DNA from 3 places in the Microbacterium sediminis genome. Region 2 is predicted to be linked to each of the others. Evidence: predicted binding sites of a transcription regulator. Region 2 holds the regulator's gene; each other region holds the start of a gene.
What was found. Region 2 encodes HrcA, which represses chaperone genes, less so after heat shock. Its sites were predicted from a motif close to TTNGCACTCGNNNNNNNCGAGTGCNAA; they were not measured.
Positions count from the first base shown of each region.

Region 1: groES (co-chaperone GroES) is a predicted target of HrcA. The motif match lies at 5,374-5,400, and genes of this name have one in related genera.
Region 3: E3O41_RS00840 (Hsp20/alpha crystallin family protein) is a predicted target of HrcA. The motif match lies at 5,723-5,749, and genes of this name have one in related genera.

Region 1 covers NZ_CP038256.1:523,358-532,847, reverse strand. Annotated here, with positions in the region: gene E3O41_RS02595 (MMPL family transporter) at 1-128, shown strand, start outside; gene E3O41_RS02590 (YhgE/Pip domain-containing protein) at 125-2,365, shown strand; gene E3O41_RS02585 (ABC transporter substrate-binding protein) at 2,433-3,710, opposite strand; gene rarD (EamA family transporter RarD) at 3,852-4,817, opposite strand; gene groES (co-chaperone GroES) at 4,991-5,287, opposite strand; gene E3O41_RS02570 (class I SAM-dependent methyltransferase) at 5,449-6,636, shown strand; gene E3O41_RS02565 (LLM class F420-dependent oxidoreductase) at 6,735-7,667, shown strand; gene E3O41_RS02560 (DUF3052 domain-containing protein) at 7,680-8,054, shown strand; gene E3O41_RS02555 (nucleoside deaminase) at 8,059-8,520, opposite strand; gene E3O41_RS02550 (NAD(P)-dependent alcohol dehydrogenase) at 8,580-9,490, opposite strand, start outside.
Region 2 covers NZ_CP038256.1:1,502,265-1,511,754, forward strand. Annotated here, with positions in the region: gene ybeY (rRNA maturation RNase YbeY) at 1-147, opposite strand, end outside; gene E3O41_RS07100 (PhoH family protein) at 144-1,163, opposite strand; gene E3O41_RS07105 (HIT domain-containing protein) at 1,204-1,551, opposite strand; gene E3O41_RS07110 (16S rRNA (uracil(1498)-N(3))-methyltransferase) at 1,576-2,301, opposite strand; gene dnaJ (molecular chaperone DnaJ) at 2,303-3,406, opposite strand; gene hrcA (heat-inducible transcriptional repressor HrcA) at 3,461-4,501, opposite strand; gene hemW (radical SAM family heme chaperone HemW) at 4,756-5,976, opposite strand; gene E3O41_RS07130 (DUF1990 domain-containing protein) at 5,993-6,643, opposite strand; gene lepA (translation elongation factor 4) at 6,653-8,500, opposite strand; gene E3O41_RS07140 (ABC transporter family substrate-binding protein) at 8,769-9,490, shown strand, end outside.
Region 3 covers NZ_CP038256.1:168,185-177,674, forward strand. Annotated here, with positions in the region: gene E3O41_RS00810 (hypothetical protein) at 1-85, opposite strand, end outside; gene E3O41_RS00815 (VOC family protein) at 810-1,226, shown strand; gene E3O41_RS00820 (SDR family oxidoreductase) at 1,231-2,172, opposite strand; gene E3O41_RS00825 (helix-turn-helix transcriptional regulator) at 2,277-3,119, shown strand; gene E3O41_RS00830 (hypothetical protein) at 3,127-4,044, opposite strand; gene E3O41_RS00835 (IS481 family transposase) at 4,175-5,173, shown strand; gene E3O41_RS00840 (Hsp20/alpha crystallin family protein) at 5,230-5,649, opposite strand; gene E3O41_RS00845 (hypothetical protein) at 5,772-6,968, opposite strand; gene E3O41_RS00850 (DNA glycosylase AlkZ-like family protein) at 7,157-8,233, shown strand; gene E3O41_RS00855 (MFS transporter) at 8,235-9,490, opposite strand, start outside.

The DNA.
Region 1 (9,490 bases), 980 kb from region 2:
CCCGGCCGCTCACGGTCGTGGCGACGTCGACCGACGCGGGCGCGGCCCGCTCCCTGCTCTCCGACGCCGGCTGGGGCACCATCCACCGCGTCGACGTGAACTCCATCGACCTCGAGGTGAACGCATGACCACCCTGGAACGCGCCCGCTCGCGCAAGCCCATCACCTGGCTCACCGTGATCGGTGTGCTGCTGCTGCCGGCCGTCATCGGCGGCGTGCTCGTCGCGGCGCTGTACAACCCGACCGAGCGGCTCGAGAACATGTCGGCGGCGATCGTGAACCTCGACGAGCCGGTCACGATCGACGGCCAGTACACGCCGCTGGGGCGGCAGCTGGCGGCCGGCCTCGTGGAGGGCTCGGACGATCTCGACAGCAACCTCGACTGGGTGCTGTCGAACGAGGACGACGCCAGCGAGGGGCTGCGCGACGGCACCTACCAGGCGATCGTCACGATCCCGGAGGAGTTCTCGGCGGCCGCGACCTCGTCGGGCCAGTCGCTCGCCGGGTCGGACGACCCCGCGCAGAAGGCCACCATCGAGGTCACCACGGCGCCCGATGCGCGCCTCGTGGACGGCGCGATCACCGCGCAGGTGGCCGACGTCGCCACGGCGACCCTCGGCGACATGCTGTCGGAGGCGACGCTGTCGAACCTGCTCATCGGCTTCACGACCATGGGCGATCAGCTGGGTGACGCGGCCGACGGCGCCGCGCAGCTGGCCACCGGCGCGGGCGAGGCGCGCGGCGGTGCCGACCAGCTGTCCTCCGGCGCCACGCAGCTGGCGGACGGCATCGGCACGCTCGGCGACGGCATCGGCCAGCTCGCCACGGGCGCGTCGGCGGCTACCGACGGCGCGACCCAGCTCGCCGACGGCATCGCGACCCTCGCGGGCGGGCTGCGCGGCGACGGCACGCCGGCGAACCCCGGCCTCGCCGGCGGCGCCGCGGCGCTCTCCGACGGCGCCGGCCAGCTCGCCACCGGGCTCGACCAGGTCAACGCCGGGCTCAACGGCGACGGCACCGCCGCCAACCCGGGCCTGGCGCCCAGCGCCGACCAGCTCGCCGCGGGCCTCGCCCAGGGCGTCGAGCAGATCCGCGCCACCGACATCGTCCCGGCCGAGCTCGAGCAGGCCGCCGCCGGCGCGGCTCAGGGTGCGCAGGGTCTCGCCGACGGCCTCGAGGGCCTGTCGGCCGCGTGCCGCGTCTCGGCCGCCCCGGCGTTCTGCGACCAGCTCGACGCCCTCGCCGCCAGCGCCCCGGGCGTCGCCCAGGCCGCGGCCGGCACGCAGCGGGGCCTGACGTCGATCAACGACACCGTCCCGGGCGCCACGGCCGACGGGCTCGCTCCCGCCGTGGGCGGCGCGCAGCAGCTCGCGGGCGGGCTCGGCACGCTCGCCGCGAACACCCCGGCGCTGGCCTCGGGCGCGCACGACCTCGCGTCGGGCGCGTCGGGCCTCGCCGATGGCGCCACGCAGAGCGCGGACGGCGTCGACCAGCTCGCCGCGGGCGCCTCCAGCCTCGCGTCCGGCCTGGGCCAGCTCACGACGGGCGCCGAGCAGGCCGCCGCCGGCACGCCGCAGCTCGCCGACGGCGCATCGCAGCTGTCGACGGGGGCGAGCGAGCTCGGCGACGGCCTCGGCGAGCTCGCGGGCGGGGCGAGCTCCCTCGCCGGCGGCCTGGACCAGGCCGTGGCGGCCGTGCCGTCGTACGGAGAGAGCGAGGCGCAGGATCTCGCCTCGGTCGTCGCCGACCCGGTGGGCGCCGACGGCACCGACGACTCGCTGTTCGGCGCCTCGGCGATCCCGCTGCTGGCGGCCGTCGTGCTGTGGTTCGGCGCCCTGGCCACGTTCCTGGCCCTGCGGGCGGTCACGGCGCGCGCCCTCACCTCGCGCCGATCGTCGGTGCTGCTCGCGGGCGGCGCCCTGCTGCCCGCCGCGCTCATCGGCGCCGTGCAGGGCGCGCTCGTGGCGGGCGTCGCCCAGCTCGCGGCGGGCTACGACGCGGCGACCGCCTGGGCGTTCCTGGGCGCGTCGATGCTCGTCGGCATCGGCTTCGCGGCGGTGCACCAGGCCCTGGTGGCGGTGTTCGGCGGGGCCGGGCGCTGGATCGCGGCGATCGTCGGCGCGCTGGCCCTCGCGGTCGGCATCGTCTCGACGCTGCCGGATGCGCTGCGCGGCGTGACGTCGTTCCTGCCCACGACCACGGCCTTCGACGCCCTCCTGGCCGTCGCGACCGGCACGGACGGCGCCGGCGCGGCGATCGCGGGCGTGCTCATCTGGGCGGTGCTGGCGTTCCTCGTCTCGACGATCGCCGTGGCGCGGCGCCGCTCGGTCTCGGCGAAGGCGCTCCTGCAGCCCTCGCTGGCCTGACCCTCGCCCCACGCGAAGAACCCCGCCCCTGCAGCACGCAGGGGCGGGGTTCGTCGTCAGGAGCGGATCAGCCCTCGTACGGCGTGTAGGTGTTGTCGGCGCCGTACTCGTAGATGTTGATGAAGCCCTCGGTCGGGTCGCCGACCTCATCGAACGTGATCGGGCTCGACGCGCCGTCGTAGTCCGCCGTGCCGCCACCGAGGATGATGTCGGCGCAGGCCTCGTACGACTCGCACTTCTCGCCGTCGCCCGAGCCGCCAGAGACCTCGATGAGCTTCTCGGCGATCGCGGCCGAGTCGGTCGACTGCGCCGCCAGCGACGCGAGCGCCAGCAGGATCGTCGCGTCGTACGACTCGGGAGCGTAGGTGTAGTCGCTCAGCGCGGCGTCACCGGACTCCTCGACGAAGGCGTCGAGCCCGTCGATGAAGTCCTGCACCTGGTCGGGCGTCGGGCCCGGGTAGGTGCCCTTCGCGCCCTCGAGCAGACCGGGCTCGAAGTCGGGGTACGCGGCCATGTTGCCGTCGACGAGGAAGACGTTCTCCGCGGGGAAGCCCTGGCCGATGAGGGTCGGCAGGATCGTCTTGGCCTCGTCGAACGAGATCACCGTGATCGCGTCGGGGTCCTGCGCGAGGACCTCGGCGATCTGCGAGTCGAACGACGTGTCGCCCGGGTTGAACGTCGGGGCCGCGACGACCTCGCCGCCGGCGGCCTCGAACGCGTCGGTGATGTACTTGGCCAGGCCGGTGCCGTACGCGTCGTTCAGCACGATGAGTCCGAGCGTCTGGTGGCCGAGCTCGGCGACGAAGTTGCCGTGCACGTCGCCCTGCAGGGTGTCGGACGGAGCCGTGCGGAAGTACAGGCCGTTGTCGTCGTACGTCGTGAACGCGTCCGACGTGTTCGCCGGCGAGAACTGGATGACGCCGGCGCCCGTGACCTGGTCGATGAACTGCAGCGAGACGCCCGACGAGGCGGCGCCGATGATGGCGGCCGGGTTCTCGGCGAGCAGGCGCGGGATCTCGGTCTCGTACGCCTTGTTGTCGAGGTCACCCGAGTCGCCGTGGTTGATGTCGACGGTGAGACCGGTGGTCTCGGCATAGGCGTTGATGAGCGAGGCGGCGTAGTCGACGCCCGCGATCTCGGGCGGGCCGAGGAACGAGAGCGAACCGCTCACGGGCAGCGCGGTGCCGATGTTGAGCGAGAGGTCCTCGCCCTCGACGGGCGCGCCGGACGAGCTCTCTTCGGGGTCCTCGGCGGGGGTGTCGCTCGCGGCACAGCCCGCGAGCACCAGCGCTGCGGTTCCCGTCAGTGCGGCGAAGCCGAGCAGCGCCTTCCTGGATCGAACCATCGGGTATGTCCTTTCGGGGTCAGGTCCGAGGTCGGGTTGCACAAATCGCCCTCGGTTTCCAGGACAGTACCCCAGGGATTGTTTCGGGAATGTTTTCGCTACATTGAATGACTGAGCAAACTGCTCAGCGCGACCCAATCGTTATCTGGCGAGACTCACCACACCCGGCGCCGAGCGGCGCGATCGCCGGCCCTCCCGCAGCATGTCGGCCACGAGCACGGCGCACGCCACCCACACGATCACGAAGCCGGCCCAGCGCTCGGCCGGCATCGGCTCGCCGAGGATGAACACGCCCGTGAGGAACTGCAGGATCGGCGCGATGAACTGCAGCAGCCCGATCGTCGTGAGCGTGACCCGGCGCGCGCCCGAGGCGAACAGCAGCAGCGGCACCGCGGTGGCCACGCCGCTGCCGATCAGCAGCAGGGTGTGCCCGACGCCGTGCTGGCCGAGCGTGAGGCCGGTGGTCGCCGCGACGATCACGAGCTGCACCACCGCGATGGGCGCGAGCCAGAGCGTCTCGAGCGCCAGGCCGCTGACCGCGTCGACGGCGCCGCCGATCTGCTTCTTGACCAGGCCGTACAGGCCGAACGACGCGGTGAGGGTCAGCGCGATCCAGGGCACCGACCCGTACGCGACCACGATCACGACGACGGCGACCACGGCGATGCCGATGGCCGCCCACTGCAGCGGACGCACCCGCTCCTTGAGCACGAGGACCGCCAGCAGCACGGTGGCGATCGGGTTGATGAAGTAGCCCAGGCTCGACTCGATCACGTGATCGCTCTGCGTGGCGATGAGGAACGCCTGCCAGTTCACGTAGATGAGCAGGCCGGCCAGCACCGTCCATCCCACGACGGCCCGATTGCGGATCACCGCGATCATGCGGACCCAGCCGCCGCGCACGACGGTCAGCAGCAGCGCGCAGAAGACGAGGGAGAAGAGGATCCGCCAGGCGACGACCTCCCACGCGCCGGTGGGCTTGAGGAGCACGAAGTACAGCGGCAGCACGCCCCACAGCAGATACGCGCCGGCGCCGTACCCGACGCCGAGGAGCTTCTCCCGCTCCGGATCGATGGGGTTCGCACGGGAGGGGGAAGGCTGGCTCACTGTAAAAGGCTAGTCCGCGCCGGCGCCGCGGGAGCCGCGCAGCCGGCCGTCCGTCGGACGACTCGCGTGCGATTTCTGCCAATGCCCGTCGGCGCGGGACATCCGCGCCGCCCGGGCACGACGAAGGCCCGGACCCCCTGAGGGATCCGGGCCTTCGTGCGGACGTCAGTGCGTCAGCGGACGACGACCGCGAGCACGTCGCGGGCCGAGAGGACGAGGAACTCGTCAGCGCCGAACTTGACCTCGGTTCCGCCGTACTTGCTGTACAGCACGCGGTCGCCCACGGCGACGTCGAGCGGAACGCGGTTGCCGTTGTCATCGATGCGGCCGGGGCCCACGGCCACGACCTCGCCCTCCTGGGGCTTCTCCTTGGCGGTGTCGGGGATGACCAGACCGCTGGCGGTGGTCTGCTCGGCCTCGACCTGCTTGATGACGATGCGGTCCTCGAGCGGCTTGATGGAAACCGACACGGTGTACCTCTTCTTTCCTGTGCTGTCCGGAAGACTGAGTGTTCGCACTCTCGCGCGGAGAGTGCTAACGCCAGTGTAGGCATCCGTTGGCACTCTCGCAATGCGAGTGCCAACGATCGCGATCCCCGGTCGATTCGGCCGCGCCGCCGTACCCTGGACGGATGGATCGCCCCGAGCTCGACGCCCTGCTGACGCGAGAGGGGCTGGCCCTGCTGGACACGCTCGACCCCGTCCAGACGGCCGCCGACGTCGCCCGCGTGGTCTCGCGACTGCGGGCCGCCGGCCACTCCCCCGAGCTCGTCTCGGCCGTCGTGGGGCAGGCCCGGCTGCGCCGCCGCGCGGTGGCGAAGTTCGGCGAGCTGGCGGGGCGCATGCTCTTCACGCGCGCCGGGCTCGAGCAGGCCACGCGCCTGCCGGTGGCCACCCACCACGCCGAGCGGATGCGGGCGGCCGGCGTCGGGCGCGTGGCCGATCTGGGCTGCGGCATCGGGGGCGATGCCCTGGCGTTCGCGGCGCTCGGGATCGACGTGACGGCCGTCGACGCCGACGACGTCACCGCGGCGCTCGCGGCCTACAACCTCGCGCCCTTCCGCCCGGGAACGACCGTGGCGCAGGGGCTCGCGCAGGACGCCGACCTCTCGGGCGTCGATGCCGTCTGGCTCGACCCGGCCCGGCGCACGGCGGGCCACGCGGAGACCCGGCGCGTCACCGCGGCCGACTACTCCCCGCCGCTGGACTGGGCCTTCGGGCTCGGCGAGCGCCTGCCCACGGGCATCAAGCTCGGGCCCGCGCACGACCGCGACGCGCTGCCCGCGCACGCCGAGGCGCAGTGGGTCAGCGACGGCGGCTCGACCGTGGAGCTCGTGCTGTGGTCCGGGGCGCTCGCCCGCGACGGCGTGCGCCGGGCGGCGCTCGTGCTGCGCGACGGCGCCGCGCACGAGCTGACCGCCCCCGCCGACACCGAGGACGAGCCCGACCGCCCGCTCGGTGCCTTCCTGCACGAGCCAGACGGGGCGGTGATCCGTGCCCGCCTCGTGGGCGACGTCGCGCGGGCGCTGCGGGCCGGCCCCGTCGCGCCCGGCATCGCGTACCTCACGGGCGACGCGGCGATCACGAGCCCGTTCGTGCAGAGCTTCCGCGTGCGCGAGATCCTGCCCGCCGATCCGAAGGGGCTCGCCAAGGCCCTGCGCACCCGCGGCATCGGCACGCTCGAGATCAAGAAGCGCGGCGTCGACGTCGACCCCGCCGCGCTCCGCACGCGCCTGGGACTGCGCGGCGACGCCTCGGCGACGCTGCTGCTCACGCGCGTGGGCGGCAAGCGGATCGCGGTGCTCGCCGACCGGGTCTGATCCGCAGGTCCTCAAGTCTCTGCGAAGTCCGCGCGTTCGGACGCCCGGATTCGACACAGACTTGGGGACTTGCGACGCCGATCCGCCAGACTGGGCGCATGGAGTACTGCGTCTTCATCGAGCCCCAGCAGGGCGCCGACTACGACACCCAGCTCGCCTTCGCCCAGACGGCGGAGCGGCTCGGGTTCGACGGCTTCTTCCGGTCCGATCACTTCCTCAAGATGGGCGACTTCTTCGACGGCCTGCCCGGGCCGACCGACGCGCTCACGACGATCGCCGGCCTCGCCCGCGAGACCTCGCGCATCCGCCTGGGCACGCTCGTCTCGTCGGTCACCTACCGGCACCCGGGGCTGCTGGCGATCCAGGCGGCGCAGATCGATGCGATGTCGGGCGGCCGGTTCGAGCTGGGCCTCGGCACGGGCTGGTACGAGGCGGAGCACCGCGCCTACGGCCTGCCCTTCCCCGCCAAGCGGTTCGACCTGCTGGAGGAGCAGCTGCAGATCCTCACCGGCCTGTGGTCGACCCCGATCGGCGAGACCTTCTCGTTCGCGGGCGCCCACTACCGCCTCGAGGACGCCCCCGCGCTGCCCAAGCCGGTGCAGAGCCCGATGCCGCTCATCGTCGGCGGCGCCGGCCCCTCCCGCACGCCCGCTCTGGCGGCGTCGTATGCCACCGAGTTCAACATCGTGTTCCAGCCCGAGGACGTCATCGCCGATCGGCTGGAGCGCGTCGTGCGCGCCTGCGAGGCGATCGACCGCGACCCGGCCACCCTCAAGCGCACGGTCGGCCTCACGGTGCTCGCCGGGGCCTCCGAGGCCGATGTCGCCCGCCGCGCCGCGAACACGGGCGTCGACCTCGCCGCCTTCCGCGAGAGCCACACGTTCTGCGGCTCGGCCGACGCGATCGCCGAGCGCGTGGGCCGGCTGCGCGAGCGCGGTGCCGAGCGCATCTACTTCCAGATGATCGACATGACCGATCTCGACCACCTCGCCTACCTGGGCGAGGAGGTCCTGCCGATCCTGCCGCGCTGAGGGGACGACACCATGACGCGCACCGTCGCCGAGAAGCTCCAGATCAAGCCGGGCACCGAGGTGCTGTTCGGGCCCTCGACCCCGCAACAGCGGGCACTGATCGACCCGCTCCCGGAGGGCGTGACGGTGGTGAACGGCATCGACCGCGACACCACCGACGTCGCCGTGATGTTCGCCCGCAGCCGCGAGGAGCTCGACGGCCTGCTCGCCGACGTGATGCCGCGCCTGACGGCGCCGCGGGCGGTGTGGATCGGCTACCCCAAGGGCAATCGTGCCGACATCAACCGCGACACCATCTGGGCCCGCGTGCAGGAGTTCGGCTGGACCCTCAACGGCAACATCTCGCTGGACGACGAGTGGTCCAGCGTCCGGGCCAAGCGGGCCTGACCCGCTAGCGGCGGGCCTCGAAGAACGCGCGCAGGAGCCGCTGCGACTCCTCCTCGAGAACGCCGCCGATCACCTCGGCGCGGTACGGCAGCCGCCGATCGCGGACGACGTCGTACATCGATCCGACCGCACCGGCCTTCTCGTCCCATGCGCCGAACACGACCCGGCCGATCCGCGCCTGCAGCAGCGCGCCCGCGCACATCAGGCAGGGCTCCAGGGTCACCACGAGGGTGCGGCCCTCGAGGTTCCACGAGCCGACTTCCTCCGCCGCCTGCCGCAGGGCGACGATCTCGGCGTGCGCCGACGGATCGCCCAGCTCCTCGCGCAGGTTGCGCCCCTCGCCGATCACCGTGCCGTCGAGGTCGAGCACCACGGCGCCGACGGGGATCTCGCCCGCGACGCACGCGGCGGAGGCGAGCTCGAGCGCTCGGTCCATCGCGGCGGCATCGGCGGGTGCGGGCGTCATGACTCGAGGGTAGAACGAGGGCCCGGGATCGACGAGATCCCGGGCCCTTCGCGCATCCGTTACGGGACGATGACCGCGCGACCGCGCAGCGTGCCCTCGTGGAGCCTGTCGTAGGCCTGCGGCGCCTCGTCGAGCGAGAACACCTCGGTCTCGACGTGCACGAGGCCCGTGCGGGCGAGGTTCAGCACCTCCATGAGCTCGGCGCGGGCGCCCCAGTAGGGCGAGCGGATCGTCGAGTCGTACGGCTTGGCGAGCATGCCCACGTCGGCCTTGGCGGCGCCGACGCCCACGATCACCTGGTCGGTCTCGACGCCCGAGAGCGCGCCGCCGAGGTCGATGGTGGGCTGGATCGACACGAAGTCGAACACGGCCGTGACGGTCTTGCGGCCGAGGGCCTTCTCGATCGCGGCCGGCGCCTCGGCGTTGGACAGGAACGCGTGGTGCGCGCCGACCTCCTTGGCGAGGGCCAGCTTCTCGTCGTTGACGTCGAGGGCGATGACCGTCGCGGGCGTGAGCGCGCGGAGGATCTGGATCGCGACGTGGCCGAGGCCGCCGGTGCCGATCACCACGGCGGTGCTGCCGGCGACGAGCTTGGGCAGCGACATCTTGATGGCGTGGTACGGGGTCAGGCCCGCGTCGGTGAGGGCGACGTTCGCGACCGGATCGAGGTCGCCCAGCGGCACGAGGTGGCGCGGGTCGTCGATGATCATGTACTCCGCCATCGAGCCGTCGTGCCCGAGGCCCGGAGGGGTGATGCCGAGCTCGGCGGCGCGCTCGCAGTAGTTCTCCTTGCCCTGCGCGCACTGGTAGCAGGTGCCGCAGCCCCAGGGGCCGTACACCGCCACCGCGTCGCCCACCGCGACGCTCGTGACGCCCTCGCCGAGCTTGTCGACGATGCCGGCGCCCTCGTGGCCGAGGGTCATCGGCAGCGGGTAGCCGAACTGCGCGTACTCCTGCTCGCTCAGGCCCA
Region 2 (9,490 bases):
CAGGGCCTCCATGGCGCCCTCGTCCACGAGCACGATGGCCACGTCGGCGTCGCCGCTGACGTGCAGCTCGGCGAGGTTGCGCTGGGTCAGGCGCAGCAGCACCGACTCGTCGACCTCGACCCCGGACTCGTTGTTGATGTCGATCATGAGCGTCCTCCGTGCCCTCGCGTCTGTCGGTCTCTGCGGATCGCGCTGCGGCGCTCGGCCCGGTTGGCGAACTCGCGCGCCTCCTCGAGCTCGTGCCGGTGCGCGGTGCGCCGCTCGTCGTACTCCGTGTAGGCGTCGACGATCTTGCCCACGAGCGTGTGGCGCACGACATCGTCGCTCGTCAGCCGCGAGAAGTGGATGTCGTCCACGTCGCCGAGGATCTTCGTCACGAGCCGCAGACCGCTCGTGCCGCCCGGCAGGTCGACCTGCGTGATGTCGCCGGTGACCACCATCTTCGTGCCGAACCCGAGCCGGGTCAGGAACATCTTCATCTGCTCGGGCGTGGTGTTCTGCGCCTCGTCGAGCACGACGAACGCGTTGTTCAGCGTGCGACCGCGCATGTACGCCAGCGGAGCCACCTCGATCGTGCCGCTCGCGATGAGCTTGGGCACCACCTCGGGGTCCATCATCTCGTTGACGGCGTCGTACAGCGGGCGCAGGTACGGGTCGATCTTGTCGGTGAGCGTGCCGGGGAGGAACCCCAGCCGCTCCCCCGCCTCGACGGCCGGGCGCGTGAGGATGATCTTCTCGACCTCGCGCCGCTGCAGCGCCTGGACGGCCTTCGCCATGGCCAGATACGTCTTGCCGGTGCCGGCGGGGCCGATGCCGAAGACGATCGTGTTCTCGTCGATCGCGTCGACGTAGGCCTTCTGGCCGGCCGTCTTCGGGCGGATCACGCGGCCGCGCGACGACAGGATCGCCTCGCCCATGACCTCGGTGGGGCGCGGTCCGTCGCCGCGCATCATGCGCGCCGACGAGGCGACATCGGCCGGGGCGAGCTGGTGGCCGCCGCGAGTGAGCTCGAGCAGCTCGTCGACGAGGGCGCGCGCTGCGCGGACGGCGGGCTCCTCGCCGCTGAGGGTGATCTCGTTGCCGCGGACGTGGACGTCGACGTCGGGGTGGGCGCCCTCGACCATGCGCAGGAGGCGGTCCTGCGGGCCGAGCAGCTGGACCATCGCCACGCCGTCGGCGTAGACCCGGTCGGTGTAGGGGGCGTCAGCCAACGAGCTTCTTCTCCTCGAGTCCGCCGGCGAGGACGTGTGCGTGGACGTGGAACACCGTCTGTCCGGCGCCGGCACCGGAGTTGAAGATGAGGCGGAAGTCGCCGTCGGCGTGCTCGGCGGCGACCTTCTGGGCCATGGCGACGACCTCGGCGAGCAGCGCGGGATCGCCGGCGGCGAGCTCCGCGACGTTCGCGTACTCCTGCGTCTTGGGGATGACGAGCAGGTGCACGGGGGCCTGGGGGTGGATGTCGCGGAGCACGAACACGCGCTCGTTCTGCGCGACGATCTCGCCGGGGATCTCTCCCTGCAGGATGCGCGTGAAGATGGACGGCTCGCTCATAGCCACAAGTCTAGTGAGCGACCGTCACCAACGGCCGAGCCGCGCGTTCAGCACGGCCAGGGCCGCGGGCCCGGCGGTCGAGGTGCGCAGCACGGTGTCGCCCAGCCGTACGCGGCGGGCGCCGGCCGCCTCGAGGCGCTCGAGCTCGTCGGGTGCGATGCCGCCCTCGGGGCCCACGACCAGCGTCAGCTCCTCGACGCCGGCGATGTCGACGCGCGACAGCGCGGTGTCGGTCCACGGATCGAGCACGAGGATCAGCCCGTCGCGCTGGGCGAGCTGGCCGGTGGTCGCGATCTCGGCGACCTCGGGCACCCATGCGCGATGCGCCTGCTTGGCGGCCTCGCGCACGATCGCGACCCACCGATCCCGTCCCTTGCGCGCCTTCGGGCCCTCCCAGCGCGAGACGCTGCGAGCGGCCTGCCACGGCACGACCTCGTCGACGCCGAGCTCGGTGGCAGCCTGCACCGCGAGCTCGTCGCGGTCGCCCTTGGCGAGGGCCTGCACCAGCGCGAGGCGCGGGGCGGCGCGCTCCTCCACGCGTCGCGCGTCGACGCGCACGCGCACGCGCTTGGGCTCGGCGGCGATCACCTCGCCCTCCAGCCACACACCGCGCCCGTCTCCGACCGTCACGGCCTCGCCCGGGCGCACGCGGCGCACCGCGGCGGCGTGGTGCGCCTCGGCGCCGGTCAGCTCGAGCTCGTCGCCCGGCTGCGCGTCGGCGGCCGCGTCGTCGACGAAGTGCAGCGCCATCTCAGCCGCGGAACCGGTCGCGGAGCTTGGCGAACAGGCCCTGATGGTGCTCGGACAGGCGCGGGGCGGGCGCCTTCTGCCGGCGGGCCAGCTCCTCCACGAGCGAGCGGGTCTTCGCGTCGAGCTTGGTGGGGGTCACCACGCGGACGCCGACGCGCAGGTCGCCGCGGCGCTTCGAGCGCAGGCCCGTGATACCGCGGCCCTCGATGCGCAGCTCGTCACCGGACTGCACGCCCGGCCGCAGCTCGAGATCGACCGGCCCGTCGAGACCGTCGACGGTGACGTTCGTGCCGAGGATCGCGTCGGTCATCGCGACCTCGACCACCGCCGTCAGATCGTCGCCCTCCCGCCCGAACACGGGGTGCGGGGCGATCTCGACCTGCAGGTACAGGTCGCCGTTCGGGCCGCCGGCCTCGCCGACCTCGCCCGAGCCGGGCAGCTGCAGGCGCAGTCCGCTCTCGACGCCGGCGGGGATGTCGACCGAGACCGTGCGGCGCGCGCGCACGCGGCCGTGGCCGTGGCACGTCGGGCACGGGTGAGGGATCACGGTGCCGAAGCCCTGGCAGGAGCCGCAGGGCTGGGTGGTGACCATGTTGCCGAGCAGGCTGCGCACCTGGGTGCGCACGTGGCCGGAGCCGCCGCAGATGTCGCAGCGCTCCGGGTGGGTGCCCGGCTGGCAGCACGAGCCCTGGCAGGTCTCGCACAGCACGGCGGTATCGACCTCGATGTCGCGGTGCACGCCGAACACGATGTCGCCGAGCTCGAGCGTGAGGCGCACGAGCGCGTCCTCGCCCCGCTGGCGGCGATCGCGCGGACGCCCGGCGCGGCCGCCGCCGGCGGCGCCGAAGAACGTCTCGAAGATGTCGCCGAAGCCGCCGAAGCCCCCGCCACCGAAGGCGTCGTCGCCGCCCATGTCGTAGCGGCGCCGCTGCTCGGGGTCGCTGAGCACGTCGTACGCGTGCGTCACGTCCTTGAACTTCTCGGCCGCGTCGGGGCTCGGATTCACATCGGGGTGGAGCTGGCGTGCCAGCTTGCGGTACGCCTTCTTGATCTCCTCGTCGCTCGCCTCGCGCGAGACCCCGAGCACCTCGTAGTGGTCTGCCACAGTCGCCTTTCCGGGATCGCCGTGCCGACGATCCGATCCTGTCTCCGTCGCGCCTCAGCGGCGCGCGGCGTCCTCGTCCAGCAGCCTCGTCAGGTACCGCGCCACGGCCCGTGCCGCGGACAGGTTGCTGGGATAGTCCATGCGGGTCGGCCCCATCAGCCCCACACGCGCCGTGCCGGTGCGCGTGTCGTAGTCGCTGGCCACGAGCGAGGCGTCGCCGAGGCCGAACGGCTCGTTCTCGCGGCCGATGCTCGCCGCCAGCCCCTGCTCGTCGGCCTCCATCTCGGTGAGCAGGCGCAGGAGCGTCACCTGCTCCTCGATCGCCTCCAGCAGCGGGTGGATGCTGCCGCGGAAGTCCTGCTCGCGCCGCGCGAGCGTGGCCGCGCCGGCCATCACGAGCCGGTTCTGCCGGAACTCCTCCAGCTCGTCGCCGATCACGCGCGCGAGCTCGCGCACCGCGCCGTCGAGCCGGTTGCCGGCCTCCGCCGCGGTGCCCAGCAGCGCCGCGACGCGCTCCGATCCCTCGCCCACGGAGCGTCCGGTGACGAGCATCGACAGCTGCGCCCGCAGCAGCGCGACGTCGGCCTCCTCGAGGATCGCCGGCACCGTCGTGAGCCGCTGCGAGACGCGACCGGTGTCGGTGACGAGGATGACGATCAGCCGCGACGGCTCGATCGCCACGAGCTCGAGATGCGTCACGTTGGCGCGCGCGAACGACGGGTACTGCACGAGCGCCACCTGGCCGGTGAGCTGCGTGAGCAGGCGCACCGTGCGGGTGAGGAGGTCGTCGAGGTCCTGCGGATCGGCGAGGAACGTCGAGATCGCCGCCCGCTGGGCCGAGGTGAGGGGCCGGATCTCGGCCAGATGGTCGACGAACACGCGGTAGCCCTTGTCGGTGGGCACGCGGCCCGACGACGTGTGCGGAGCCGTGATCAGCTCCTCGTCCTCGAGCATCGCCATGTCGTTGCGGATCGTCGCCGCCGAGACGTCGAAGGCGTGGCGCTCGACGATCGCCTTGCTGCCGACCGGCTCATGCGTGTCGACATAGTCCTGCACGATCGCACGGAGCACCTGCAGGCCTCGTTCCGTGACCATGCGCGCTCCCTCCTGGCACTCGTCCCACTGGAGTGCCAATTCTATCCTGCGGCGCCACCAATGGGTGGGAACCGACCATTCGGTCCCGGGTCCCCGCTCTCGACTCGCTTCGCTCGCTCGAGCCGTCTCCGCTCGCTTCGCTCGGTCGACGAGCCGTCGGGGTCACGGCTCGTCGACCGGAGGCGCGAAGCGCCGGAGCGGAGACGGGTCGAGCGGAGCCGCGCAGCGGCGAAGTCGAGACCAGGCCCACCCGCTCAGTCGGTCAGCGCCCGTACCACCGCGTCGGCGAGCAGTCGACCCTTGAGGGTGAGCACCACGCGCCCGCGGATCGCGGCGAGGCCCTCGATGAGGCCATCGGCGATGAGGCCGGCGACGGCCTCGCGTCGTCCGGGAGGAAGGTCGGCGATCGCGAGCCCCTCGCGGATGCGGCTCTCGAGCAGCACGCGCTCGAGAAGGCGCGCCTCGGCGTCGGGGCGCTCGCGGCCTGCGGCGGGCGACTCCCCCGCCGCGAGCCGCTGGGCGTAGGCCGCCGGGTGCTTCACGTTCCACCAGCGCAGGCCGGCGACGTGGCTGTGGGCGCCGGGCCCGAAGCCCCACCAGTCCTGCCCGCGCCAGTAGTTGAGGTTGTGGCGGGAGCGGTGCGCCGCTCCCCCGCGCGACCAGTTCGACACCTCGTACCAGCCGAACCCGGCCGCGGCCAGGCGCGCGTCGGCGAGCTCGTACATGTCGGCCTGGAGATCCCCGTCCGGCTCGGGCACCTCGCCGCGGGCGATCTGCCGGGCGAGCTTCGTGCCCTCCTCGATGATGAGCGCGTACGCCGAGATGTGGTCGGGCTCCAGGCCGAGGGCGGTCTCGAGCGAGGCCTCCCAGTCGGCCAGGCTCTCGCCCGGGGCGCCGTAGATGAGGTCGACCGAGACGTCCAGCCCGGCGGCGCGCGCCGCGGCCACGGCGGTGCCGACGTTGGCGGGCGTGTGCGTGCGATCCAGCGCGGCGAGCACGTGCGGCACCGACGACTGCATGCCGACCGACATGCGCGTGACGCCGGCGGCGGCCAGCTCGTCGGCCACCGCCGGGGTGACGGTGTCGGGGTTGGCCTCGACGGTGATCTCCGCCCCGGCCTCGAGGCCGAACGCGTCGCGCACCGCCGCGAGCATCCGCGCCAGGTCGCCGGCCGGCAGCAGCGTCGGGGTGCCGCCGCCGAAGAAGACGGTGGTCGCGGGGCGCGCGGCCCCGGCGTCCCCCAGCACGGTGCGGGCGAGCTCGACCTCGCGGATGAGCGTGTCGGCGTAGGTGTCCTGGCGCGCCCCGCGCAGCTCGGTGGCGGTGTACGTGTTGAAGTCGCAGTAGCCGCAGCGCACCCGGCAGAAGGGCACATGCAGGTACACGCCGAGATCGGCGGCGGGGTCGACAGCGAGGTCGGCCGGCAGGGCGCCGTCGGGCGGCGCGGGATCCCCGATCGGGAGGGCCGCGCCCATCAGCTGCGCGCCCGCATCAGGACGGCGTCGCGAACAGCGGCGAGATGGCCCGCAGGTAGCGGTCGAACAGCGCGCGACGACGGCGGCGCACGAGACCCGGGAACAGGCGGCCCAGCGGACGCGTGGGGCGATCGAAGGCGCGCACCGAGAACCAGACCTCGTCGTTGTCGCGCCACTCGATCATGAACGACTCCTCGCCGCTGACGACCGCGCCGCCCACGGTGCCGAGCGCGAAGCCGACCCGGCGCTTCTCCTCGACGACGAAGATCACGCGGTACTCGCCGCCGGCGTGGTGGCCGCGCACGCGCCCCTGCAGCTTGACGGTCGCGCCCGCGCTCACGAGCGGCGTGCCCTCGGCGTCGAAGCGCTGCTCGCCCTCCATGCCGGCCGGGGCGATCGGGTTGCCCTCGCCGTCGAAGCTCACGCCCGTGTAGGCGGGGCCGGCGGCGGGCCGCACCTCGGCGACGCGAATGCTGGCGCCGCGCTGCGCGCCCCACGACAGCAGCTCCTCGGCCGCCGTGCGGAACCGCTCCTCGCCGCTGCCGATGCGCATCGACTCGATCGCCGGCAGGCTCTTCTCCGGCGGGTACTGCAGCAGGTCGTCGGCCTGAGAGCCGCCGACGGCGGCGTAGTCGACGGTCTCGTCTCGGAACGTGCCCCGGCGCATCTGCACAGCCTACTTGCCCTTGGTCTCGACGTCTCCCGAGAGCGCGGCGATGAAGGCCTCCTGGGGGACCTCGACGCGGCCCACCATCTTCATGCGCTTCTTGCCCTCCTTCTGCTTCTCGAGGAGCTTGCGCTTGCGGGTGATGTCACCGCCGTAGCACTTGGCGAGCACGTCCTTGCGCATCGCGCGGATGTTCTCGCGCGCGATGATCCGCGCGCCGATCGCCGCCTGGATGGGCACCTCGAACTGCTGCCGCGGGATGAGCTTGCGCAGCCGCTCGGTCATCGTCGTGCCGTACGAGTACGCCTTGTCGCGGTGCACGATCGCGCTGAACGCGTCGACCCGATCGCCCTGCAGCAGGATGTCGACCTTCACCAGGTCAGCCTCCTGCTGGCCCGCCGGCTCGTAGTCGAAGCTGGCGTAGCCCTGGGTGCGGCTCTTGAGCTGGTCGAAGAAGTCGAACACGATCTCGCCGAGCGGCATCGTGTACTTCAGCTCCACGCGCTCCTCGGAGAGGTAGTCCATCCCCTCCATCGTGCCGCGGCGCTGCTGGCACAGCTCCATCACCGTGCCGACGTAGTCCTTCGGCGTCAGGATCGAGGCGCGCACGATCGGCTCCGAGACCGCGTTGATCTTGCCCTCGGGGTACTCGCTCGGGTTGGTGACGACGATCGTCTGGCCGGTCTCGGTGGTGACCTCGTAGATCACGCTCGGCGCGGTCGTGATGAGGTCCAGCCCGAACTCGCGCGAGAGGCGCTCGGTCACGATCTCGAGGTGCAGCAGTCCGAGGAACCCGCAGCGGAAGCCGAAGCCCAGGGCCACCGACGTCTCCGGCTCGTACGCGAGCGCGGCGTCCGACAGCTTGAGCTTGTCGAGCGCGTCGCGCAGCTCCGGGTAGTCGCTGGCATCGATCGGGTACAGGCCCGAGAACACCATCGGCTTGGGCTCGACGTAGCCCGCGAGCGGGGTCTCGGCCGGCTTGCGCTGGTTGGTGACCGTGTCGCCGACCTTCGACTGGCGCACGTCCTTCACGCCCGTGATGAGGTAACCGACCTCGCCCACGCCGAGGCCCTTCGTCGGCTCCGGCTCGGGGCTCGACACGCCGATCTCGAGCAGCTCGTGGGTGGCCTTCGTCGACATCATCTGCACGCGTTCACGCGGCTCGAGCCGGCCGTCCACCATGCGCACGTATGTGACCACGCCGCGGTAGGCGTCGTAGACCGAGTCGAAGATCATCGCGCGCGCCGGCGCGTCGGCATCGCCCACCGGCGCCGGGATGCGCTCGACGAGGCGGTCGAGCAGCTCGTCGACGCCCTGGCCGGTCTTGCCCGAGACGCGCAGCACGTCGTCGGGGTCGCCGCCGATGAGGTCGGCGAGCTCCTTGGCGAAACGCTCCGGATCGGCCGCGGGCAGGTCGATCTTGTTGAGCACCGGGATGATCGTGAGGTCGTTCTCGAGCGCCATGTAGAGGTTCGCGAGCGTCTGCGCCTCGATCCCCTGCGCGGCGTCGACGAGCAGGATCGCGCCCTCGCACGCCGCGAGCGAGCGCGAGACCTCGTAGCTGAAGTCGACGTGCCCGGGCGTGTCGATCATGTTGAGCGCGAACGTCTGGCCGTCCAGCTCCCACGGGATGCGCACCGCCTGGCTCTTGACCGTGATGCCGCGCTCGCGCTCGATGTCCATCCGGTCCAGGTACTGCGCGCGCATGTCGCGATCCGAGACCACGCCGGTCAGCTGCAGCATGCGATCGGCCAACGTCGACTTGCCGTGGTCGATGTGGGCGATGATGCAGAAATTGCGAATGCGCTCGGGCGGCGTGGCAGCGGGCTGGAGCGGCGTCAGGGCACGGGGAGACATGTCCGTCCGATTCTACGGTGCGCGACCTGTCCGCCCCTCCGCGGGTCGATCCGAGCAGATCGCTCAGACACGCCCGGGCTGCACCACTCACAATCAGCGGATTGCTTCATAACGATTGATCACGGTTTCCTCACGAAGTCCGGCTCCGTAACATCCCCGGAACATTCGGTGTGTGAGAGTGACCAACTATGGATGGGGGTCGTCCCCGGACGGCAGCGACGAAGAGCCCTCGACGCGTCCCCAGCATCACCCAACCCAAGGAGAAGGAATGCGTCTGCGACGTATCTATGGCGGAGTGGCTGCTGCGGCCGCGCTCGGCCTGGCCCTCACGGCCTGCGCCCCCGCCGACAGCGGCGACAACGGCGGTGACGGCGAAGGCACCACCAGCCAGTCCATCGCGGTCACGGTCGGCCCGAACGACTTCATCAGCTACAACGGCTTCACGCCCGAGTCGTACTCGACGTACAACTCGGCGATCGCCGACCAGCTGAAGGCCGGCTTCGCCTACTTCGGTCCCGACGGATCGATCGTCCCCAACGAGGACCTCGGCTCGTTCGAGCTGGTCTCGGAGGACCCGATGGTCGTCGAGTTCACCATCAGCGATGACGCTGTGTGGTCGGACGGCACGCCCATCACCGTCGCCGACGCGATCCTGGCCTGGGGCATCCAGAACCCGAACCTGACCTCGGGCGACGCCCCGCTGTTCAACTCGGTCTCGCAGGACCTCGGCGACACGATCCCCGCCGGCCCGCAGGGCGACCCGACGGGCAAGACCTTCACGGTCGAGTTCGCCGCGCCGGACCCCGACTGGCAGATCCAGACCTACATCCTCGACCCGGCGCACGTCGTGGCCGAGCAGGCCGGGATGACCGTCGAGGAGCTCTCCGAGGCGATCCTCTCGGGCGACACCAAGGCACTGGCCCCGGCCGCCGAGTTCTGGAACAACGGCTGGATGACGGAGCCGGGCACGCTGCCCGACGCCGAGCTCAT
Region 3 (9,490 bases), 1.3 Mb from region 2:
CGAGCGTCTCGACCGTGCCCGAGCCCACGCGCTCGCCGAGGTCGTAGACGAGCGGGTACGTCGTGCCGATCTCCTCGACCGTCACCGACTGCACCTGTGCGCTCAGGTACGGGCCGCTCGCGGGATCGATCGGGTAGAGCGGGGTAGACGGCGAGCAGGTCGGAGTCGCCCCGGTAGCCGAAGAACCCGTAGGTGATCTCCTCATCCCCGAGCGCGAGGGAGAGGTGCTCGCGCTCGTCCTCACCGTTGAAGGAGCCGTGTGCGTCCTCGGCGAGCCGCGGGCTGAAGGCGATCAGCTTCGTCAGGCCGGCGGCGAGGACGTACTCCCGTGAGCTGCCTTCGGCCTCGGCCATCGTGACCCGGTCGCGATGCTCCTCGCCGCCGAGCGTGTAGTGGACGGTGAAGGTGTAGGTCCCGTCCTCGTAGTCCCCGTTGTCGAGGCGGACGTCGCCGATCAGCTCCGCTCCCCGCGCGGCGTCGTCGGTGCGCGCCTCGACGATCTCGCCGTCCCTGTTGTCGGCCGGGTCGGCTGCCTCCAGGGTCTCGGCCGACTCGAACGCCGCGGCATCCGCGAAGCGGCCGTCGGCGATCGCGTCGAGGTACATCATCGCGGCGTCGTGGGCGGCGTCATCGAGGAAGCAGCCGCTCAGCAACGCCGGCACGAGCGCGAGCGACGCGATCCCCAGCCTCCGCCGCACGGTGCGCCCCATGGCTCCCATTGTGGCGGTCGCGGGCCGATGCCCTCGAGATCGAACGGCGGCCGACCTACTCTGGGGTGACGGCTCGCTCAACGACGAACGGAGCACGACATGCGCACACTGCACGTGGGGCTGCGGGTGAGCGACCTCGAGCGATCGCTGCGGTTCTATGGGGCGCTCGGCTACGACGAGGTCGGCCGCGTGCCCGAGACCGAGTTCGGCACCCTGTCGATGCTGCAGCTGCCCGGCGACGAGTTCGTGGCGATCGAGCTCGTGCACGACCCCGCCGGCGCCCCGGTGGCGCCGAGCGGCATCAACCACCTCGTGGTGCAGGTGGAGTCGGTGGCCGAGGCGGCGCAGCGGCTGGCGGCGCACGGCGTGGAGGCCGAGGAGCCGCGGTGCCTCGACCCGGAGGCGGACTTCTGGACCCTGTGGCTGACCGATCCCGACGGCTATCGCCTCGAACTCGTGCAGTGGCCGAGCGGCCACGCCCCCGGGATGACCGCGGCGGACTTCGCCGACGAGTGACGGCTCAGGCGGGGAAGCGCACCCCGGTGAGCTCCTCCGAGAGCGACCAGAGGCGTGCGGCGTCGGCCTCGCTGCGCAGCGGACGGTAGAGCTCTTGCTCCGCGGGGGCGCCGCCGAGTCGTCCCGGTCCGCGCGGCGAGTACAGCGCGCCGGGGCGGGCGTCGGGGGATGCCGCGGCGTACAGGGCCGGAAGCGCCGCGCTGTCCGGCGTGCCGAGGAGCAGCCCGCGCGCGGAGAGCCACCGGATCACGCGCACGCTGGCCGTGTCGGACGCTCGCGCGAGCTCCGGACGGGCGGCCAGCAGGCTCGTGGGCGCCACGCCCGGATGCGACAGCGTGCTCGTGAGGCCCCATCCTCGGGCCGCGCTGCGGCGCTGCAGCTCGAGGGCGAAGAGCCCCACGGCGATCTTCGACTGGCGGTAGGCGCGGCTGCCGTCGTAGGAGCGCGTGCCGTTCGGGTCGTCCCAGTCGATCGCGCCGCGGGCGGCGGCCACGCTCACCTGCGACGTGACGCGGGCCCCGCCGGCGCGCAGCAGCGGCAGCAGGCGGGCGACGAGGGCGAAGTGCCCCAGGTGGTTGGTGCCGAGCTGCAGCTCGAAGCCGTTGGCGGTGGTCTGCCGGCTCGGGGGCGTCATGACGCCGGCGTTGGCGATGAGCAGGTGCACCGGGCGGCCGTCGCGGCGCATCGTGTCGGCGAGCGCGGCGACCGACTCCAGCGACGACAGGTCCAGCGGCAGCAGCTCGATCGCCGCGCCGGGCACCTGGGCGCGGATGCCGTCGGCGGCGGCCTCGCCCTTGGCCGGGTTGCGCACGGGCAGCACGAGCTCGGCGCCGGCGCGGGCCAGGCGGGTCGCGATGCGCAGGCCGATGCCGTCGCTGCCGCCGGTCACGACGGCGCGGCGGCCGGCGAGCGAGGGGAGGGTGAGGTCGGGGGTGGTGCGGGGCATGAGGGGCTCCTTCGTGTCGCCTCCCACTGTGCGGCTGGGCCGCCGGCGTATCCAGGACACGGCATGCCGTGGCTGACGGCGCGGTCGGGTGCGAGGATCGAGGCGTGGCGATCGACAGGACCGGGCTCGGCGACTTCCTGCGCCGGCGCCGCACCGCGCTGCAGCCGGAGGACGTCGGCATGTCGCGCGGTCAGCGGCGCCGCACCGAGGGCCTGCGCCGCGAGGAGGTCGCGGCCCTGTGCCACATGTCGGCCGACTACTACGCGCGCCTCGAGCGCGGCGACGGTCCGCTGCCGTCCGAGCAGATGCTGGCCTCGATCGCCCAGGGGCTGCACCTCACGATCGACGAGCGCGACCACCTGTTCCGGCTCGCCGGTCACCCGCCGCCGCCGCGCGGGGCCGAGAGCGACCACATCGGCCCCGGTCTGCTGCGCGTGCTGGATCGGCTGCAGGACACCGCGGCCGAGATCGTGACCGAACTCGGCGAGACGCTGCGGCAGACGCCGCTCGGGATCGCCCTCACCGGCGATCTCCTGCGCTTCACCGGCGCCGAGCGCAGCATCGGCTTCCGGTGGTTCAGCGACCCGGCCTCCCGCGAGCTCTACGCACCCGAGGACCACGCCTTCCTGTCGCGACTGTGGGCCTCGGGGCTGCGGGAGGTCGTCTCGCGCCGCGGTCCCGGATCGCGCGCCGCCCACCTGGCCGAGCTGCTGCTGGCCCGCAGCGCGGAGTTCCGCGAGGTCTGGGATCGGCAGGAGGTCGGTCTGCGCCCGGCCGAGACCAAGCGGTTCGTGCACCCCGAGGTCGGCGTGCTGGAGCTGACGTGTCAGAACCTCATCGACCCGTTCTCGTCGCAGTCGCTCCTCGTCTACACGGCCGTGCCCGGCAGCGAGAGCCACGACAAGCTCGCGCTGCTCTCCACCCTCGCGCCGCGCGTCGTGCGCTGAGTCCGGCTCAGCGGTGCGCGGCGCCGCGCCGCAGCGCCGAGAGCCCGAGCCACGCGGCGGCGGGCGTGGCGAGGATCGTGACCGCCAGCAGCAGCGGATCGATCGTGGCGTCGTTCGCGAGCAGCAGCAGCGTGGGGCCCTGCACGGCGGCCGTGGAGCAGCCGATCCAGCCGAGGGCCCATCGCGTGCGGGGCCGGGCCGGCGACGCTGTCGCGAGCGCCGCACCGCCCAGCAGGGTGAGCAGCGCGACGACGACGAGCACCGTCCGCTGGGCGAGCGACTCCCAGCCGGCCAGTCCGGCGCCCGAGGGGGCCAGCGCCCAGAACACGGCCGCCGCGGCGAACGCGCCGAGGGCCGCGACCGCGGCGACGCGCGCCGCCGGCGGTCGTAGGGCGCGGGGCGGGGCCGACAGGAGCGCGCCCCACCGGCGGTGGGCGTAGTCGGCGAACAGCGCGGCGAGCGCGATGCCGTAGAGGGCGAAGCCGCCGTAGACGACGGCGAAGACCGCGGGCAGCAGGTCGCCCTCGCCGCCGGAGGACACGTCGCCGGCGATCGCCGCCTGCAGCACCACGCCGATCGGCAGGCCCAGCGCGATCGGCGCGAGGGCGCCGGTGGCCACGGCGGCGGGCAGCACGATCACCCACCAGGGCGTGCGCAGCCCCCACCGCTGCGAGAGGGCGAGGACGACGACCACGCCGATCGCGGCGAGCACGAGCGTGACGACGTTGCCGATCTCCATGCGGGCGTCGTGCATGTGCGACGGGCCGGCGCCGGGCACCATGCCGATGCGCGAGCCGGCGAGCCACATCACCTTCAGGACCGCGTACGGCAGGAGTGCGAGCACGGCGATCGCGGCCGTGACCCGGCGGGCGTTCGGCGACAGCAGGCCGCGGACGTCGCTCGAGGGGCGGGATGTCATGGTCACGGCCACACGCTAGCTGTGATGTCCAGGGACGTTGTTTCGGCGACACGGCTGTGAGGAGCTGATGGGCGAGGGCCTCCGGTTATGAAGTGGAGCTGTTGAGTTCAACCGCTTCACGAACCAGGAGGCCCTCATGTCCCACGCTAACGCTGCCCTGACACCACGCGCTCGTCTTCGGCTGGCGCGCCTGATCGTCGAGGACGGCTGGCCGCCGTCCCTGGCGGCGAAGATGTTCATGGTCTCGCCCGTCACAGCCAGGAAGTGGGCTGCCCGGTTCCGAGCCGAGGGGCCGACCGGGATGACGGACCGATCGAGCCGCCCACGGTCGATGCCGGCGAGGACACCGCTGCCCGTGGTCAAGAAGATCGTGAAAGCGAGGTGGCGACGCCGTCTCGGCCCGGTCCAGATCGCTGGCGAGCTCGGTCTGCCCGCCTCGACCGTCCACGCAGTCCTGGTGCGATGCCGGATCAACAGACTCAGCCATATCGACCGGGTCAGCGGTGAGCCGATCCGCCGGTACGAGCATGATCATCCCGGCTCGCTGCTCCACGTCGACGTCACCAAGTTCGGCAACATCCCCGATGGCGGCGGGCACCGTTACGTCGGCCGAGTCCAGGGCGAGCGCAACCGCGAGGCCACCGCTACCCGTCTGCAGAGCCGGAACCACCGCTATGAGCCGCGCCTGGGCACCGCGTTCGTTCACACCGTCATCGACGACCACTCCCGCGTCGCCTACGCCGAGATCTGCTCGGACGAGAAAGCGGACACCGCGATCGGTGTCCTGCGCCGCGCCGTCGCCTGGTTCGCCGACCGTGGCGTCCGCGTCAAGCGTGTCCTCTCGGACAACGGCTCCGCCTACAAGTCATATGCCTGGCGCGATACCTGCACCCAGCTCGGAATCACGGCGAAGAAGACCCGCCCCTACCGGCCGCAGACGAATGGGAAGATCGAGCGGTTCCACCGCACCCTCGCCGATGGTTGGGCATATGCCCGGTTCTACGGATCAGAAGCCGAGCGCCGCGCGGCGCTTCCGGGTTGGTTGCACTTCTACAATCATCACAGGCACCACTCCGCGATCGGAGGCCCGCCTATCAGCAGGATCGAAAACAACCTACCTGGACATCACAGCTAGCGCGCGGAAGAGGGGCGGCACCCGGGGGATACCGCCCCTCTTCGCGATGGGGATGGTCAGACCGTGATCGCCGGCGCCTCCGAGCCGTGCTGGATCTCGACCTTGCGGGGCTTGGCCTTCTCGCTGATCGGGATGAGCACGCTGAGCACGCCGTTCTCGTAGCGGGCGGAGATCGCGTCGGTGTCGATGCCCTGGCCGAGGTTGAGCTGCCGCAGGAACGTGCCGGAGGCGCGCTCGCGGGTGATCCACGAGACGCCCTCGTCGCTGCGGACGGTGCGCTCGGCCCGGATGGTGAGGACCTGGCCGTCGACGTCGATGTCCACGCTGCCGGGGTCGATGCCCGGCAGGTCGGCGCTGAGCACGTAGTGGTCGCCGTCGCGGTACAGGTCCATCGGCATCAGCCGCGGACCCTGCCGATCGAGCATCTGCTGGGCCACACGGTCCAGCTCACGGAAAGGATCGAAGAACATCGCCATGATGATCGTCCTCCTTCGTCGGTGTGGCGCTGTTCGGCTCCAGAATCCGAGTCGGATCGACTCACTTCGATTATTAGCACTCTCGGGGTGAGAGTGCTAACTTCTCAGCGAATCCGAAGCGATCAGCGGAACATCACGCCGACGACGCCGACCACGTTGATGAGGAACCACGCGAGCACGCCCACGCCGACGATGACCGTCGCCCACGACCAGCCTCGCCTGAGCCGCTGACCGGGCGCCGCCACGCCGCGCGGCGCGAGCGCGATGGGCGGCGGCGTGACCATGGCCTGCGGCGGGGCGAACGGGAGCGGGGGCGCCGTCGGGTCGACGGGAGCGATCGCCCCGGGGTCGGGCTGCGGGGCACGGCCGGCGGCCGCGGCCTCCGCGGCGAGGCGCTCGTCGCGCCAGCGGCCCCACTGCGTGAGCTTGTCCATGAGCGCCGAGACGACCGAGAACAGCCAGGCCCACGTGGCGGGGTCGAGCGTCGACACGTCGCGCCGCGTGTACAGGAACAACCAGTCGTCCACGATCTCCACGTCGAGCTGGCCGACGTGATCGATGAAGCGGGCCATGATGTCGGGCGTGAACAGGTACAGCGCGTCGCGCTCGTAACCTTGCGGGCAGTACAGCGCGAAGTGCTGGTCGAAGTCGCCCTCGAGGCTCAGGCGCTGGTCCTTGTCGAAGGTGATCGGCAGGTTCGTGCCGAAGACGCTGTTGTTGCCGAGCGCGTCGAGCACGATGTGCGGCAGGGGCGTGTCCAGGTGGATGGCCACATAGCCCCAGCGGTGCGTGGTCTGCTCCTTGCCCGATCCCGTCGTGTACCGGTAGTTCGCGAACTCCACGAAGCGCGGGCGCTGTCCGCGCACCCGCAGGTGGGCCCGGCGATCGCTGCCGCGGTTGAAGATCATGCCCGGCAGCCGGGGGTCCTCGGCCTGCGGCAGGAAGGACATGCCGTTGGCGCGGGCGAAGCGGTCCAGCCGGTAGCCGGTGTCGTTGCGTCCGCGCAGCACGCCGCGCAGCAGCAACACGATCATCACCGTGGGCACGGCGAGGAACATGAACGGCACGAACAGGGCCGGCATGAGCTCCGGGGTGCCGCCCATCACGGTCATCATGAGCGGCAGCATCGCCAGGCCGGTGAGCACGAAGATCGCGCAGAACGCGATCATGAACGCGACGAGGCAGCCCTGCCCCCAGCCGGGTCCGCCGCCGCGGCGCGCGACCTCGTCGTTCCAGGCCTTGACGGCCGCCCGGTCCACGGGATCCGTGAGCGGACGCGCGTCGAATCGATACGCGGGCTGCGGGGCGGGCGTGCTCACCCTGACACCGTACGGCAGGGCGGCCCGGGATCGGCGGAGCAGAGGTGCCCATCGGGGCCGCGGATGGGGCGCCCGCGTTCGAATGCAGAAAACTGCCCAGATCGGCCGATCGATCGAGCGGATTTCTGCATCCGGAGGATCGGCCGGCGCCGCTACCGCGCGCGGGGCGGGGGTGGCACGATCGGGGCATGCTGACGCTGAGCCGCGAGGAGGCGCGCCGGATCGCCGTGCGCGCGCAGTTCCTCGACGCGTACCGGCCGGAGTCGCTGCTCGAGGTGATGGATCAGCTCACCGGGGTGCAGATCGATCCGACCACCGCGATCGCGCGCAGCCAGGAGCTCGTGCTGTGGTCGCGCCTCGGCGACGCCTTCAGCCCCGCCGACCTCGCCCACGCCCTCGAGGTGGAGCGCACGGTCGCCGAGCACGTCACGCTGCTGCGCCCGATGGCCGACATGGGGATTGTGCTCGCGGTCGCGGACGAGTGGGTCCACCCCTCCACGCGCGCGTGGGTCGAGGCGAACGCCGGATTCCGCGATCGGATCCTCGCCCGGCTGTGCGCGGGCGGCGCCCAGACGACGGCGACGCTGCCGAACGATCCGGAGGTGCCGTACGCCTCGACCGGATGGGACGACGAGCGCAACACCGGCCGGATGCTCGAGGTGCTGTGCCTGCGCGGTGAGGTGGCGGTGTCGGGGCGGGAGGGCCGGCGGCGGCTGTGGGATCTCGCCGAGCGCGTGTACCCGGCGGACCTGCACGTGCCGCCGCCGGACGAGGCCCGCGCGATCCGCGACGAGCGCCGCCTGCTGTCGCTGGGCATCGCGCGCGAGAAGCCGCTGCGGTCGCCTGCCGAGCCGTCGCCGCTCGGGCCGATCGGGCTCGAGGCCGTGGTCGAGGGCGTCGAGGGCACGTGGCGGGTGCATCCCGACGTCCTCGGCGCCGAATGGGCGGGCGATCGGGCCGCGCTGCTGTCGCCGTTCGACCGGATGGTCTACGACCGCGACCGCGCCCTCGACCTGTTCGACTTCGAGTACGTCCTCGAGATGTACAAGCCCGCGGCGCAGCGCCGGTGGGGCTACTTCGCGCTGCCGATCCTCGTGGGCGACCGCCTGATCGGCAAGCTCGATGCGAAGGCCGACCGCAAGAAGGGCGTGCTCACGATCAACGCCGTGCACGAGGACATCCCGTTCTCGCCGTCCGACGCCGACGCGGTCGACGCCGAGATCGCCGCGCTCGCCGACTGGCTCGGCCTCGAGCTGCGCCGCTGAGTCACGCCGCGCCGGCGGCCCAGGTGTCGGGGGTGCCGATGCGGGTGAGCGGTCGGAACAGGGCCAGGGCGATCGCCACGCCCACGAGGACCAGCGCGAGCACGAGGAGCGTCGTCGCGAGGCCGACACCCGAGAGCAGGCCGGAGCCGACGAGGGGCGCGAGGGGGAACGAGGCGGCGCCCGACAGGGCGGCCACCGACGAAAAGCGGCCCTGCATCTGCTCCGGGGTGATCACGGCGGCGTAGGAGAAGATCGACGCGTTCAGGGCCGGGGCCAGCAGGTAGGCGACGGAGTAGCAGGCGAGGATCGCGCCGTACGTGGGGAAGATCGCCATGGCCAGGAAGGCGAGCGACATCACGGCCATGCACGCGGGCACGATCACGCCCGTGCGCACCCGCTGGACGATCAGCGGCGCGAGGAAGGAGCCGATCAGCAGCGAGGCGCCGATCATCGTGCTGAGCAGGCCGATGAGGAACGGATCGGTGCCGCGGTCGGCGAGGTCGAGGGTCACGGCGACCGTCGAGCCGTTGCTGGCGGTGTTGAGGACGATCGCGAGGGCGATCATCACGACGAACAGGGGCTGGGAGCCGACGTACCGCAGCCCCTCGACCAGCGCCGCGACAGGGTGCGTGCGCCGCGCCTCGCCGAGGTCGCCGTTGAGCGGGCGGCGGATGAGCACCGCTCCGATCGCGGCGACGAGGTTGCCGATCGCCGAGCCGAGCAGCGGCAGGGCGTGCGACACGGCGTAGAGCAGCCCGCCGACCGGCCCGGAGATCAGCGCCGCCACCGACTCACGGCCCTCGACGGTGGCCCGCGCCGCGGGCATCTGCTCGGCCGGGACGACCGATCGCAACCCGCCGTCGTCCGCCGGGCCGACGAACGCGGTGGCGACCTGCGACCCGAACGACACGATCGCCAGGTGCACCGGATGCAGCGCCCCCATCCACAGGGCGCCCGCGGCGGTGAGCCAGAGCGCTCCCGCCACGCCGGCGGCGATGAGGATGAGCGTGCGCCGGTCGACGCGATCGGCGACGACACCGGCGGGGAGGGTCGCGAGCAGGTAGCCGGCCCCGCCGACCGCCGAGATGATGCCGGCGGAGAGCACGTCGCCCGTGATGGCGAGGGCCACGAGCGGGATCGCGAACCCCGCGATCCCCATGCCGAGCGAGCGTGCCGTGAGGCCGGTCATCAGGAGCAGGTACGCGCGGTTGCGCAGCAGCCGCGGCGCGGGGGAGGCGGGGGCCGGGGCGTGCACGT